One region of the Agrobacterium vacciniicorymbosi genome, then DNA from elsewhere that is predicted to be linked to it. Evidence: riboswitches for the same ligand, from Rfam matches in the RefSeq annotation. Region 1 holds a riboswitch; each other region holds the start of a gene.

The links. Region 1 has a riboswitch for thiamine pyrophosphate ahead of ABUK73_RS06770 (hydroxyethylthiazole kinase). Riboswitches for the same ligand answer to the same signal wherever they lie in the genome.
Region 2: linked by a shared signal. The riboswitch ahead of thiC (phosphomethylpyrimidine synthase ThiC) and the one ahead of ABUK73_RS06770 (hydroxyethylthiazole kinase) in region 1 are both predicted to bind thiamine pyrophosphate.
Region 3: linked by a shared signal. The riboswitch ahead of thiB (thiamine ABC transporter substrate binding subunit) and the one ahead of ABUK73_RS06770 (hydroxyethylthiazole kinase) in region 1 are both predicted to bind thiamine pyrophosphate.

The regions. Positions count from the first base shown of each region.
Region 1 is NZ_JBETMF010000003.1:177,706-182,895, forward strand. It holds gene ABUK73_RS06760 (LysR family transcriptional regulator) at 1-637, shown strand, start outside; gene iolG (inositol 2-dehydrogenase) at 788-1,780, shown strand; TPP riboswitch at 1,860-1,962, shown strand; gene ABUK73_RS06770 (hydroxyethylthiazole kinase) at 2,027-2,764, shown strand; gene thiE (thiamine phosphate synthase) at 2,754-3,410, shown strand; gene thiD (bifunctional hydroxymethylpyrimidine kinase/phosphomethylpyrimidine kinase) at 3,407-4,207, shown strand; gene ABUK73_RS06785 (Lrp/AsnC family transcriptional regulator) at 4,210-4,671, opposite strand; gene alr (alanine racemase) at 4,798-5,190, shown strand, end outside.
Region 2 is NZ_JBETMF010000014.1:20,724-25,913, forward strand. It holds gene thiO (glycine oxidase ThiO) at 1-805, opposite strand, end outside; gene thiC (phosphomethylpyrimidine synthase ThiC) at 807-2,630, opposite strand; TPP riboswitch at 2,729-2,840, opposite strand; gene ABUK73_RS19640 (acyl carrier protein) at 3,010-3,261, shown strand; gene ABUK73_RS19645 (acyl-CoA dehydrogenase family protein) at 3,261-4,442, shown strand; gene ABUK73_RS19650 (amino acid--[acyl-carrier-protein] ligase) at 4,466-5,190, shown strand, end outside.
Region 3 is NZ_JBETMF010000014.1:131,486-136,675, reverse strand. It holds gene ABUK73_RS20145 (thiamine diphosphokinase) at 1-156, shown strand, start outside; gene ABUK73_RS20140 (ABC-F family ATP-binding cassette domain-containing protein) at 161-1,987, shown strand; gene ABUK73_RS20135 (VOC family protein) at 2,082-2,474, shown strand; TPP riboswitch at 2,532-2,641, shown strand; gene thiB (thiamine ABC transporter substrate binding subunit) at 2,684-3,697, shown strand; gene thiP (thiamine/thiamine pyrophosphate ABC transporter permease ThiP) at 3,716-5,190, shown strand, end outside.

The sequences.
Region 1 (5,190 bases):
GTCCATTCCGGCCCTTGCCGCCAGTCTCGTGCCGCTGGCCCTGAAAGATATTCCCGAAGAGCAGTTTCCAAAACATGTGCATCTGCAAAGCACGGCATCGGAAAATGTCGTGCAGGCTGTCGTCGCCCGCACAGCCGACATCGGCATTGCCAGCCTGCCGCTTGATAATCCCGGTCTGGACGTTCACTGGATCGGCGAAGTCCCCTGTGTCGCCATCGTCGCAGCCAGTGATGAGCTGGCCCAGAAAACCATCGTCTCCGCGCAGTATCTTGCAGAACGCCGCATCATCGCCTCTGCCAATCCCTACCGGCTTAGAATGCGAATAGAACAGGCATTCCAGAAACAGAATATCGCCTTGAAGGATGTGGTCGATAGCAATGCGACCTATGTTTCGCTGTCTCTGGCGCGGGCGGGGCTGGGCGTCGCCATCGTGGAATCGGTAACGATCAGCGGCCTGCCGATAGACGGTGTCGCCGTTCTGCCGCTCGGCTTTCATATTCCCTTCTACTGGGGTGTCGTCACAGCACTGGGGCAACCACTGCCCGCCACAATCCAAAATTTCATTCATTCGCTGGAGGAGCGTGCGCAGGCCCTTCCCGGCTTTCGCAAACACACCAATCTGGCCAGCATAGTCTGAGATTGGACGCACTGCTCGCCGCTTGACATGCATGAAACGGCGCTCTAGCAAGATGGAACATATATTCCAAATGGGCTGATTGTTCGCATTGGCGTTCCAAACGAAGCCATAACGACAGACAGCTCCAGTTAACCAGATCGGGAGGAAACGATGGTTACGAGATTGGCTTTGCTGGGTGCGGGTCGCATCGGAAAAGTGCACGCAAAAGCGATTGCTTCCGACAAGCGCGCGAAACTGGTGGCCGTGGTCGATGCCTTTCAGGAGGCAGCACAGGCCATCGCGGATGAGACCGGCTGCGAGATCAGCACCATCGATGCGGTTTTGGCCAACCCCGATATCGACGCGGTCATCATCTGCACGCCGACCAATACGCATGCCGATCTGATCGAGCAATTTGCCCGTGCCGGCAAGGCGATTTTCTGCGAAAAGCCGATCGATCTCGATGTTGCCCGCGCGCAGGCTTGCATCGATGTGGTCAAGGAAACCGGCGCCAAAATCATGCTCGGCTTCAACCGCCGTTTCGACCCGCATTTCCGGGCCGTGCGCAAGGCCATCGATGACGGCCAAATCGGCAAGGTCGAGATGGTGACCATCACCAGCCGTGATCCCGGCGCACCACCACCGGAATATATCAAGGTCTCCGGCGGCATCTTCCGCGACATGACCATCCATGATTTCGACATCGCCCGTTTTCTGCTGGGTGAAGAGATCGTCAGCGTTTTCGCCACCGGCTCCGTTCTGGTCGATCCGAAAATCGGGGAACTGGGCGACTACGACAGCGCCAGCATCATTTTGACCACCGCCAGCGGTCGCCAGGCGATCATTTCCAACTCGCGCCGCGCCACCTACGGCTACGATCAGCGCATTGAAGTCCACGGCTCGCTAGGCTCTGTTGCCGCAGAAAATCAGCGCCCTGTCTCCATCGAAGTCGCAACCAAGGACGGCTACACGCGCCCACCGCTGCATGATTTCTTCATGACGCGTTACACCGCCGCCTATGCCGCAGAAATTGCAGCCTTCATCGATTCCATCGAAAACAACGCCGCAGCCTCGCCTTCCGCACAGGACGGCCTGATCGCGCTGAAACTCGCCGATGCGGCGCTGAAATCCGCGCGTGAAAAAGTGGTCGTCCAGATCGCCTGATCACTCGACACAAAAGGCGGGGCCGTGCAGCTCCGCCTTTACCTGCCATTGACAGCAGGCACAAAAGACGACAATTTCCAGACATTCCGAGGGGAGCATCTGACGATGCTGAGATGGCGCTGAGCCGGACCCTTGAACCTGATCCGGGTCATGCCGGCGTAGGAACGGAACAGTCGCCATTGGCCAAGCTTTTCTCTTCTCCGCTCGACTCGGGTCTCCCTGATATTATCTGGAGCGCAGAGACCTATGGCGAGTTTTCCAACGGCACAGAGTGCGGCAGAGCTGCTGGCGCGGGTGCGGCAACGACGGCCCCGGGTGCATTGCCTGATGAACACCGTCGTTCAGAAATTTACCGCCGATGGCATAACCACCGTGGGCGGCATTCCGTCCATGACGTCGTCCGAAGAGGAAATCGAAAGCTTCGTTTCCAAGGTCGATGCTCTCACCATTAATCTCGGCACGCTGGATGCTACGCGGCGCAAAGTCATTCGCATGGCAGTGGAGGTGGCGAATGCCAAGGGCAAACCCTGGATCGTTGATCCCGTGCATTGCGATTACTCGCCGTCTCGGCTGGATTTCGCCCATGAACTCATCACCCTCCACCCGACCATCGTGCGCGGCAATGCGGCAGAGATGGCGGTCATCGGCGATGTCGGCAAAGCATTGCGCATCCAGACCGGCCCGCAGGATGTGTTTCGCGATGCGGCCAGAAACGCAAAGATTCTCAACGGTCATACATGGATGGCGAAAGTTACCGGCACCGGCTGCCTTTCCGGCGGAGTGATCGCCGCTTTCATGGCGGTCGAACCGGACCCAATGCTGGCGGCAACGGCAGCGCTGACGGTGACGGGTGTATCGGCAGAACTTGCAGCAAAACACGCCCGCGGCCCCGGCACTTTCGAAGCGGCCTTTCTGGATGCGCTGGACGCTATCGATGCCAACGACATTCTTTCCCTTGCGAGGATCGAGCACGATGAAAATTGATTACAGACTGAATGCCTTGGTAGATGCCTCGCTTGACGATATCGCGCCGTTGCCAGAACTGGCTGCCGTCGCTGCACGGCACGGCGCAACGATCATCCAGTATCGCGATAAGCACGCCTCGACCCGACATATGATCGAGCAAGCGCGCCTGATGGTGGATGCGCTGAAGGCAACCGGCGTTCCTCTCGTCATCAACGACCGCGTGGATGTGGCGCTGGCGTCCGGCGCGGATGGTGTGCATCTGGGTGCCGACGATATGGATGCGGAAACAGCAAGACGACTGCTGGGGCCGGATGCCATCATCGGCCTGACTGTCAAGAACATGGGCGATGCAGAGCGTGTTGCCCAAGCATCTGCGGACTATGCATGCATTGGTGGAGTTTTCGAGACGGTTTCAAAGGTCAATCCGAACGCGCCGGTGGGATTGGAGGGGCTTCGCGACCTTCGCACCTATCTTCGCAATGCTTGCCCGGAGATGCCCGTCGGCGCTATCGCTGGTATTACGCTGGAGAAGGTCGGCCCCGTAATCGACGCGGGTGCTGACGGCGTCGCCTTGATCTCCGCTTTGTTCCGCGCCGTCGATATTGCAGAGGCAACGGCTGATTTCCGCCGTCAGGTGGACCTTGCGCTGGAGGCACGCGGATGACAGCCATTGCCTTGACGATTGCCGGGTCTGACAGCGGTGGCGGCGCGGGCATACAGGCCGACCTGAAGACCTTTTCCGCGCTTGGCGTCTATGGCACCAGCGTCATCACCGCCATCACCGCCCAGAACACCAAGGGTGTGACTGCGGTCGAAGATGTTTCGCCCAGCATGATCGCAGCGCAGATGGACGCGGTTTTCTCGGACCTTAATATCGGTGCGGTCAAGATTGGCATGGTCTCGCGCATTGAGACAATCGAAACAATTGCTGCAAAGCTACATGAAATCAGCAGTCCTGTCGTCATGGACCCGGTGATGGTGGCGACATCAGGCGACCGTCTGCTACAGGAGGATGCCATCGAAAGCCTGCGCAGCGCCTTGCTGCCTCTGGCACTACTCGCCACCCCGAACCTGCCGGAAGCCGCACTTTTAAGCGGCCAGCCGGTTGCGACGAACAGGCAGGAGATGATCCGTCAAGCCGAAGCAATATTGAGCACCGGTGTTCGCGCCGTTCTGATCAAAGGCGGGCATGGCGGCGGCGCTGAGAGTGTCGATCAGCTGCTGGATGGCGATGGCATGCAGGAATTTTCCATGCCGCGCATAGACACTCGCAATGACCACGGCACCGGCTGCACACTGGCATCGGCCATTACCGCAAATCTGGCGCTTGGCTTTCCCTTGGCGGATGCGATTGGTTTGGCGAAGGAATATCTACAGGGGGCGCTGGCGGCGGGCAGAGACCTGCATGTCGGCCAAGGTCACGGGCCTGTGCACCATTTTTATCGCTGGTGGAGCGCCTGACATCAGGCCCTCGGCTTCGGGCTTGCCAGCGCGTTGCGAATGGCGAAGCTGGAGTGAATGCGGGAGACGCCGGGCAGTTTCGAGAGGATTTCCTTGTGAACTCGCTCGAAATCGCCCGCGCTTTCTACTTCCACCCGCAGGAAATAGTCGGAGCCGCCGGTCATGAGGTAGCACTCGCGAATTTCGGGGTATCGCCTCACGGCATGTTCGAAGCGATTGAGAAAATCCTCTGTCTGCCGGTCGAGCGTGATCTGCACGATGACCGAGATGACCTCGCCGCCAGCGGCACTGCCCGTCAGCGCCGTGTAGCCGCGAATGACACCTTCCCGCTCCAGAATATCCACCCTCCGCAGACAGGCGGATGGTGACAGGCCCACCTCTGCCGCAAGCTTCGCATTACTGATGCGGGCGTTGAGCCGAAGCACGCGGATGATGTGACGATCGGTAGCGTCCAAAGCCGACATAAAATCATTCCATTTAGCCGTCGAAAATTGCGCCTGATCGCCAATCTTCGAATAATCCACGCATCAAACTGCGAAAATTCGATAATCGTTGCAATAGTCTTGTTGTAAAATAACAAGGGAACGACGATGGACATGACGATCAATCGCCAGAAGGCGAGCGGTGGTGCCAGCGGTTATCTGACAATAGACCTCGGCGCGCTTCGCGACAATTACCTCATGCTGCGGGCCATGGCCCCAAATTCCGTGACCAGCGCCGTTGTTAAGGCGAATGCCTATGGCCTCGGTGCGGATATGGTCGCACCCGTTCTCTACAATGCCGGTTGCCGTCACTTCTTCGTCGCCCATATCGATGAGGCCATCGCGCTGCGTCTTCGCATTGCCGGTGATGCGGACATTTTCGTGCTGAACGGGCTTCAACCCGGCAACGAGACTTCCTGCGCGGCGATGAACATCACGCCCGTCATCAACTCGCTGGAGCAGCTGGCGCAATGGTCCGCGCATGCCGTCATGCTGGGCAAG
Region 2 (5,190 bases), on a different contig from region 1:
TCTCGATGATCTGCGCCTCCCCGAAAGCGGGGTGTAGCGCATAGGCCGCATTCAGCAGTTCCATCATCGAACGGGCGGTGATCGGTCCCGCATCATCTGTTTCGATCATCGTCGCCCCTACCATGAAGCGCCCCGCTTCCCGCGGCACGATGTACAGCGGAATGCGCGGATGAAGCAGTCGCACGGGACGGGAAAGCGTCACCTCACCGGTCGAGAGGTAAAGCATTTCCCCACGCACGCCGCGAAGGCCGGTAAGCTTGCCGGTCTGCGCCGCGCCGGTGCAATCAATGATGTGATCGAATTCACGTTTATCCACTGCCTCGCCGCCGAAGTGAAAGCGGACACCCATCGAAACCAGACGCTCATAGAGTGCCGAGAGCGCCCGTCGCGGATCGAGATGCCCCTCGCCTTCGAAGAACAAGCCGGTACGGAAACGTCCGGCGAGATCGGGCTCTAGTGCCGAAATCTCATCCTCATCCAACCAGCGATAGCCTGATGTGCGAGAAGCAAAGCGTGAAAGTTCTGCCTTGTCCCGCGCCGGAGCCACGACCAATGTGCCTTTGCGTTTCACCAGCCCCGGCGTCGCCTCGTCCCACCAGTCGAGCGCCGATTGGCCTAATGTCAGCACGGTTTCCTCGGCGCTTTCGCGTTCACACCAAGGTGCCAGCATGCCGCCCGCATACCAGGACGCACCGCGCCCCGGCTGGTTGGCGAGATCGCAAACCACGACCTCCATTCCGTGGCGGGCAAGTTCAAGAGCAGCCGTAAGACCGGCAACGCCTGCTCCCTTGATGAGAATGCGCATCTCATTCCCCCGCAACCGGCTTTTCCAGCGGCATATAGAGATCACCGCCCTGCTGGAATTTCTGCGCCATGGCTTCCAGACCTTCCTTCTGCGCCTCGGCGCGGATATCGTGCGAAATGCGCATGGAGCAGAATTTCGGCCCGCACATGGAGCAGAAATGCGCGACCTTATGCGCCTCCTTCGGCAAGGTCTCATCATGGAAAGACCGTGCCGTTTCCGGGTCTAGCGACAGGTTGAACTGGTCTTCCCAGCGGAACTCGAAGCGGGCGCGCGACAGCGCATTGTCGCGGATTTGCGCCGCCGGATGCCCCTTGGCGAGATCGGCGGCGTGGGCAGCGATCTTGTAGGTGATGACGCCGACCTTCACGTCATTGCGATCCGGCAGGCCCAGATGTTCCTTCGGCGTGACATAACAAAGCATGGCCGTGCCGAACCAGCCGATCATCGCCGCACCAATGCCTGACGTGATGTGGTCGTAGCCCGGCGCGATATCCGTTGTCAGCGGCCCAAGCGTATAGAAGGGCGCTTCGCCGCAAACCTTCAGCTGCTTGTCCATGTTTTCCTTGATCTTGTGCATCGGCACATGGCCAGGGCCTTCGATCATGACCTGACAATCTTTGGCCCAGGCAATCTGCGTTAGCTCACCCAGCGTTTCCAACTCGGCAAATTGCGCCGCATCATTGGCATCGGCAATCGAGCCAGGGCGAAGACCATCGCCCAGCGAGAAGGACACATCGTAAGCGCGGCAGATGTCGCAAATCTCCTCGAAATGCTCGTAGAGAAAGGATTCCTTGTGGTGATGCAGGCACCACTTGGCCATGATCGAGCCGCCACGCGAGACGATGCCGGTGACGCGATTGACGGTGAGGGGAATGTAATGCAGCCGGACGCCGGCATGGATGGTGAAGTAATCGACGCCCTGTTCGGCCTGCTCGATCAATGTATCGCGAAACACCTCCCAGGTCAGGTCTTCGGCAATGCCATTGACCTTTTCCAGCGCCTGATAAAGCGGCACGGTTCCGATCGGCACCGGCGAATTGCGGATGATCCATTCGCGGATATTGTGAATGTTGCGACCGGTGGACAGGTCCATGACCGTATCGCCACCCCAACGGATAGCCCAGACCATCTTGTCGACCTCATCCGCCATGGAGGAGGTCACCGCCGAGTTGCCAATATTGGCGTTGATCTTGACGAGGAAATTGCGACCGATGATCATCGGCTCTGCCTCGGGGTGGTTGATGTTGGCTGGGATGATCGCCCTGCCCGCAGCAACCTCCTGGCGCACAAATTCAGCCGTGACGAAATCTGGAATATTCGCGCCAAAACTTTCGCCATCCAGCACCAGCTTTTCCTTGGCAGCTTCACGGCCAAGGTTTTCGCGGATGGCGATGAACTCCATTTCCGGCGTGATGATACCGGCGCGGGCATAGGCAAGCTGCGTTACCGCCTTGCCATCCTTCGCTTTCAGCGGCTGGTGGCGCAGCGGAAATTCCGGCGTCAGGCGCTCGCCCGTCGCAAAACCATTATCCTCCGGTTTGACATGGCGGCCATCGTAAGCCTCCACATCGCCCCGCGCGACAACCCAGTCGTGACGCAAACGCGGAAGTCCGCCTTCGATGCTGACCGCATGGGAAGGGTCGGTATAGGGACCGGAGGAATCATATACCGTAACCGGCGGTTCGCCCGCCGTGGGATGCACGGCGATTTCGCGCATGGGGACGCGGATGTGAGGGTGGATGATGCCCGGCTTGTAGACCTTGGTCGAAGCGGGCAGCGGACCTGTGGTAACGACAGGGGAGAGATTTTTAGCGGCAATGTTCATCGTGAGGCTCCAAAGCAAAAACAGTGGAGACCCAGTTCGAGCATGAAGACGAAAAACCACGGGACCAATAGCGATTGATTCGGCAAGGCCGAACTGCTGTTCCCGCGTTTGCACCGTCCCTACGCCAGTATGAACTGGATCAGGTTCAACGGGTCACTGCGCGCTCTAGCAGTATCTCAGCCCCTTGCCGGGACCCCCCTGGTGAATGCCTCAATCAAAAACCTGACATGGAGTTTTGTCAAGTTGGCATCTGCGGTATGTTTCCTAAGGGCGGAAAGTCACCACAAATTAACCTCGCCATTTATTGGAATTTTATTTTTTCGCGATTAACTCCAAGAATGCGTTATGATGACGCTCTATCTGAGGGAGACTATTGAGAATGAATTCAACAATTCGTGAAATACTGTCGAAATTCGGCCAGCTCCCTGTGCCTGTCGATACAATTGCTGACGAAGATGATCTTTATGCAGCCGGACTTTCTTCTTTCGCATCAGTACAATTGATGCTGGGCATTGAAGATGCTTTCGATATCGAATTTCCCGACAGCATGCTCAACCGCAAGTCTTTCGCCAGCATCAAGGCCATCGAAGACACGGTAAAAGCCATTCTCGACGGCAAAGAGGCGGCATAATGAACGTGTCCGTCGCCCCACCGGATTCGACGCTGGCTGCACGCGCAACGCGTGTCGCCTCCATCGCCGCGCAGCATGCGGACGATGTGGACGCAGCAGCACGTTTTCCGAAAGAGGCGGTGGACGCCCTTCGGGCTGAGCGCCTGCTCGGCATTCAGATTCCCGTTCATCTGGGCGGCGAAAGCGCCGATCTCAGGCAGATCGCCGATATATGCTGCATTCTCGGCCAGTCCTGCTCCGCAACCGCGATGATCTTTGCCATGCACCAGATCAAGGCCTCAAGCCTTGTGGAACATGGCGAGGAAAGCGCGTGGCACACAAGTTTCATGCGGCGTCTGGCTGCCGAACAATTGCTGATCGGCTCGGCCACGACTGAAGGCGGCATTGGCGGAAACCTGCGCAACTCGATTTGCGCCATCCATGTGGATGGCGAAAGCTGCACGCTGGAAAAGGACGCGACCGTCATTTCTTACGGCAGCGAAGCGGATGCCATTCTCATCACCTCTCGCGCGCATGCCGATGCAGCGCCTGCCGATCAGGTGATGACGGTGTTTCTGAAAGACCAGTACAGCCTTGAGAAGACCCATGTCTGGAACACGCTGGGCATGCGTGGCACCTGCTCCGACGGTTTCCTGTTCAAGGGCAAAGCGCCGTCTGAACAAATCTTTCCCAAGCCTTTTGCGGAAATCGCGGCGCAATCCATGCTGGCGACCTCGCATCTTTTGTGGAGCGGCGTCTGGTACGGCATTGCAGCCGACGCCGTTTTACGGGCGCAGGCTTTCGTGCGCGCAGCGGCGCGCAAATCCCCCGGCGTGCCCCCTCCCGGTGCCATCCGTCTGGCGGAAGTGTCCAACAAGCTCCAGATCGTCAAATCCAACGTCATTGCCGGTCTGAAGGCCTATGAGGACACCAAGTCCGATCCCGACAAGCTGATGTCCATGGGCTTTGCCATCGCCATGAACAACGTCAAGATTTGTTCGTCGGAAACCATTCTGGAAATCATCAATCACGCCATGCTGATCTGCGGCATCATGGGCTACAAAAACGGTACGCCCTACAGCCTCGGACGGCATCTGCGCGATGCGCATTCGGCGCAGCTGATGATCTCCAACGACAGAATTCTCAGCAACTCCGCCAATCTCCTGCTCGTGCAGAAGCAGGACACAAGTCTTTCGATATAACTCTGGCCTTTCAGGATAAAACCATGGACATGCAAACTACGTTTTTGGATCGCCTGTTCGACAAGGGCCTTCTGATCGATACCGGCGTCGATGGCCTTTATGGCCGCAGCGGCCAGTTCGAAGACGTGATCGTCGCCTTCGAGCGCCTGATCGACAAGGTTGGCGGCGGTGACAAAGCGGAAGCTATCCGCTTCCCGCCCGGCATCAACCGCGCCTATTTCGAAAAAAGCGGCTATATGAAAAGCTTCCCGCAACTGGCTGGCACAGTTCATTCCTTCTGCGGCTGCGAGCTGGATCACGTCAGCCTGCTGAAAAGCATGGATGAGGGTGCCGACTGGACGAAAGACCAGAAGATCACCGATATCGTGCTGACGCCGGCGGCCTGCTACCCGCTTTATCCGACCATCGCAAAGCGCGGCAACCTGTCTGACAATGGCGGTCTCTACGACATCCAATCCTATTGCTTCCGCCATGAACCATCCAAAGACCCGGCACGGCAGCAGCTGTTCCGCATGCGCGAATATGTGCGCATGGGCACGGAAAGCGACGTCACGGAATTCCGCCAGCTGTGGATGGATCGCGGCGTGGAAATGATGGAAAAGATTGGTCTCGATGTGAAGATCGATATCGCCAACGACCCGTTCTTCGGGCGCGCGGGAAAGATGCTGGCCAACAACCAGCGCGACCAGAACCTGAAATTCGAGCTGCTGATTCCGGTAACATCCACGACCAACCAGACGGCCTGCAT
Region 3 (5,190 bases), on a different contig from region 1:
GAGATTGAAAATGCCCGCTATCCACTTGCGGACTTCGCGCTTGCTTTCGGCTCGTCGCGCACTATTTCCAACGTGGCGGAAGGGCCTTTGCGCCTTCGCCTCAAAAGCGGCAAAGCCATCGTGCTTGCCCGTCCTTACGATTTGACCGGAGCCTGAACCCTTGGCACCCCCCATTCTGAAACTCGACGATATCAAGCTGACCTTCGGCGTTACCCCGCTGCTCAATGGTGCCAATCTGCAAGTGGAGCCGGGAGATCGTATCTGCCTCGTTGGCCGCAACGGTTCTGGCAAATCGACGCTGATGAAGATCGCCGCCGGTCTGGTTGAAGCGCAGTCGGGCGAAATCTTCCGGCATCCTTCCGCGACAATCCGTTATCTGGAACAGGCGCCCGATTTTGCCGGTTTCGAGACGGTGCAGGCCTATGCGGAAGCGGGTCTCGGGCCGGGGGACGATGCCTATCGCGTCACCTATCTGCTGGAACATCTGGGACTGACGGGCCAGGAACATCCGTCCAGCCTTTCGGGTGGGGAGGCGCGTCGTGCCGCGCTCGTGCGCGTCATGGCCCCGGAACCTGATATTCTGATGCTGGACGAGCCGACCAACCATCTCGACCTGCCGACCATCGAGTGGCTGGAAAGCGAATTACAGCAGACGCGCAGCGCGCTGGTTCTGATTTCGCATGACCGTCGTTTCCTTGAAAAAGTCTCTACCGCTACCGTCTGGCTGGATCGCGGTACGTCGCGCCGCCTCAGCCGCGGCTTTGCCCATTTCGAGGAATGGCGCGACAAGGTGCTGGAAGAGGAAGAGCTGGAACAGCACAAGCTGGGCAAGGCCATCGAGCGCGAAGAACACTGGATGCGCTATGGTGTCACCGCGCGCCGCAAGCGCAACATGCGCCGTGTGGGTGAGCTTCAGGCCATGCGCGCCGAATATCGTGGGCACAAGGGGCCAACGGGTTCCGTGCAGGCGACGGCTGCGGAAGGCCGCGAATCCGGCAAGCTGGTGATCGAAGCCGATACGATAACCAAGTCCTACGGTGAGCGCACGATCGTCGCGCCGTTTTCGCTTCGCGTGCATCGCGGCGATTGCATTGGTTTCGTTGGCCCCAACGGTGCGGGCAAGACGACGCTTTTGAAGATGCTGACGGGTCAGCTGGAGCCGGATAGCGGCTGGGTCAAACTCGGCACCAATCTGGAAATCGCCACACTCGACCAGAAGCGTGAGGATTTGAACCCCAACGATACGCTGGCGCATTATCTGACCGATGGTCGTGGCGAAAACCTGCTGGTCAATGGCGAGTTGAAGCACGTCACCGGCTATATGAAGGATTTCCTGTTTCAGCCCGAGCAGGCCCGCACGCCCATTCGCAATCTCTCGGGCGGCGAACGCGCGCGTCTGATGCTGGCGCGCATTCTGGCGCGGCCGACCAATCTTCTGATCCTTGACGAACCGACCAACGATCTCGACATCGAGACGCTGGATCTGTTGCAGGAAATCGTCGCCGGTTTTTCCGGCACCGTCATCCTCGTCAGCCATGACCGTGACTTCCTCGACCGCACGGTAACCTCGACCATTGCGCCCGCAAACCCGGATGCGCCGGATGGTCGCTGGATCGAATATGCGGGCGGTTATTCGGATATGATGGCGCAGCGCAAGGGCGCCTCGGACGAAAAGAAGAAGGCGGATAAGCAGGAAAAGGCCAAGGCCTCCGCTGCGTCCAGTTCCGCTGCCGAGCCTTCGAAGGCGAAGGGCAAACTCTCCTTCAAGCAGAAATTTGCTTTGGAGAATCTGCCCAAGGAAATGGAAAAGGCGCAGGAAGAGATCGCCAAGCGCGAAGAGCGCATGGCCGATCCCAATCTCTTCGCCAAAGACCCGACGGCCTTCAACAAACTTGCTGAGGAAATGTCGAAGCTGCGGCAGAAGCTAGAGACCATGGAAGAAGAGTGGCTGGAGCTGGAAATGCTGCGCGAAGAGCTGGAGAGCTAAAAAGCAATTCGACGTGTCGGATTTTGTGCGTGTCATCCGTCTTTGACAGGAAAGCCTATTTGGGCTTTCCTGTTGTCTTATGGAGGAGCCAGACATGCGTATGATCTTCGTCAACCTGCCGGTCAAGAATATCGAGACCTCTAAGGCCTTTTTCACCGCGCTGGGTTTCAGCTTCAATCCGGAATATTCGGACGAGCGCACGCTGTGCATGATCGTCGAGAAGAATATTTTCGTCATGCTGCTTCAGGAAGAGCGCTTCCGCGATTTCATCAATGGCGAGATTGCCGATGCCAGCCGCACCAAGGAAGTGCTGACCTGCCTTTCGGCTTCGAGCCGTGAGGAGATCGACCAGATGATTGCCACCGCATTGTCATCCGGCGGGGCAGAGTGGAAGCCGGTGCAGGACCATGGCTTCATGTATGCGGGCAGCTTTCAGGACCCGGACGGCCATGTCTGGGAACTGGTGCATATGAGCGGTCAAAGCTGACACCGGGCCTGATAGAAAGCCGGCTTGCAAAGCGTTAGCGCTGCGATTACATCTTGCCTTGATCTAACGGGGTGCTTTGTCCTTTACTGGACAAGGCTGAGAGGCTCTGCCAACCCGAAGAACCTGATCCGGTTAACACCGGCGGAGGGATTAGACGGCTTCCATCCATGGCGCCCTATTCCCGTTGTCATTTCGAGGAGGTGCTGTTGATGTATCGTTGTATTTTCCTTCATTCGCTCGTGCTCTCGTCTCTCATGCTGCCTGGCCTTGCCATGGCGCAGGAGAAGAAGACGCTCACCGTCTACACCTATGAGAGCTTCGTTTCCGAATGGGGACCGGGCCCGAAGGTCAAGGCCGCTTTTGAAGAGACCTGCAACTGCACGGTCAATTTCGTCGGCGTGGCCGATGGTGTGGCGCTGCTGAACAGGCTGAAACTGGAAGGCCCCGGCTCCAAGGCCGATGTCGTCGTCGGTCTCGACACCAACCTGATTGCCGAAGCCAAGCAGACCGGATTGTTCGAGGCTTCGAGCGTCGATGCATCTGCGGCAAAGGTGCCGGGCGGCTTTCAGGACGATGTGTTCGTGCCTTACGATTACGGCCACTTCGCCGTGGTCTACGATACGCAGACGATGAAAAATCCGCCCAAGAGCATGAAGGAACTGGTCGAAGGCGATCCATCGCAGAAAATCGCCATTCAGGATCCGCGCACTTCCACGCCGGGTCTCGGCCTGTTGCTCTGGGTCAAATCCATCTATGGCGACAAGGCACCGGAGGCCTGGGCGAAGCTTAAGAACCGTGTTCTGACCGTCACCCCCGGCTGGTCGGAATCCTATGGTCTCTTCACCAAGGGTGAGGTGCCGATGGTGCTGTCCTATACGACCTCGCCCGCCTATCACATGGTTGCGGAACACAGCGAGCGTTATCAGGCGGCCGCCTTCGAAGAGGGGCATTATATCCAGATCGAAGTGGCGGGCATTTTGAAGAATGCGCCGCAACAGGCGCTGGCAAAACAGTTTCTCGCCTTCGTTCTCACATCCGGTTTTCAGGATGCCATCCCTGAGAACAACTGGATGATGCCTGTTGCCGCGACGTCTGCACCCTTGCCGGATGCGTTTTCCAAGCTGGTACAGCCCACCAAGACGTATCTGATGTCGCCGGAAGAGGTGGCGAAGAACCGCAAGGCCTGGATTGATGAATGGCTTGCCGCCATGAGCGTGAAGTAAGCCCGGTCGCCAACGATCATGATCGAGCGTCGCGATAGTCGCAGGTTTATCTACAGCGGAGCGGTGGCCTTTGCCGCTGTTCTTCTGTTCATGGGCCTTGCTGTCGCGGCGCTGCTGTCTTTCGATACGGGTGCTGCTTCCGCAGCCCTGTTCGATGCCTATACGGTGAGAATTCTGCGCTTTACCCTGTGGCAGGCGACACTTTCCACGGTCTTTTCCATTGTGCTGGGATTACCGGTGGCGCTTGCGCTTGCCCGGCAGAGAGATTTTCCGGGCCGCATCTGGATCATCCGTCTGATGGCGGTGCCGATGGGATTGCCTGTCATTGTCGGTGCGCTGGGGCTGATTGCGATCTGGGGCAGGCAGGGCATTTTCAATATGCTTCTTTTATCGGCGGGGGCAGAGCAGCCTTTCAGCATCTACGGGCTGTCGGGCATTCTGATTGCCCATGTCTTCTTCAATCTGCCGCTGGCCGTGCGATTTTTTCTGGCCGGGCTGGAGCGGGTACCGGGGGAATATTGGCGCATGGGGGCGAGCCTTGGTCTCGGGCCTGTCTCTACCTTCCGCTTTATCGAATGGCCTGCCGTGGCACGCCTGCTGTCGGGTGTGGCGGGGCTGATCTTCATGCTCTGCGCCACTAGCTTTACCCTTGTTCTGCTGCTGGGTGGCGGGCCTGCTGCCACCACGATCGAGGTCGCGATCTATCAGGCGCTACGCTTCGATTTCGATCCTCCTCGGGCGATTGCGCTGGCACTGATGCAGATCGTCATGACGGGAATTCTTCTGGCCTTGCTGGCGCTTCTGCCATCGGCGGATGCTGAGGCGCAGACGCAGGGTCGGGCCGTGAAACGGCTGGATGGCGAAGCGCTCGGGTCGCGCCTTTGGGATGGCGGGGTCATTCTGCTGGCGCTGATCCTCGTTGGTTTACCGCTTGTCGCTGTTGCTGCATCGGGTGTTTCTGCCGATCTCTTACGGCTGTTGTCTACCCCCAGCTTTCGGCAGGCGGCCATGACCAGTCTTTTGATTGCGCTTATCTCGGCATCGCTTGCGCTTGCCGTCTCCGTCGCACTTATTCGCGCCCGGCAGGCCATTGCAATGCACAGACAGGCTGGCCCCGTGCTGAGAACATTCTTCACGGCGATGGGCACGGGGTCATCTCTGGTGCTGCTGGTGCCGCCGGTGGTGCTGGGAAGCGGCTGGTTTCTGCTGCTGCGATCATTTGGTGACGTGGCGTTCTTTGCGCCGGCGCTGGTTGCCGCCATCAATATGCTGATGGCATTACCTTTCGTCATGCGCGTTCTCGAACCTGCCTTTATCACCCACCAGGCCCGCAGCGGGCGCCTGTCCGCCAGTCTCGGCCTTGCCGGTTTCTCACGGTTTCGGCTGGTTGACTGGCCGGTCTTGTGGCGACCGGCGGCGATGGCGTTTTCCTTTGCCATGGCGCTTTCGCTTGGCGATCTCGGTGCGGTCGCGCTGTTCGGATCGGAAAGCTT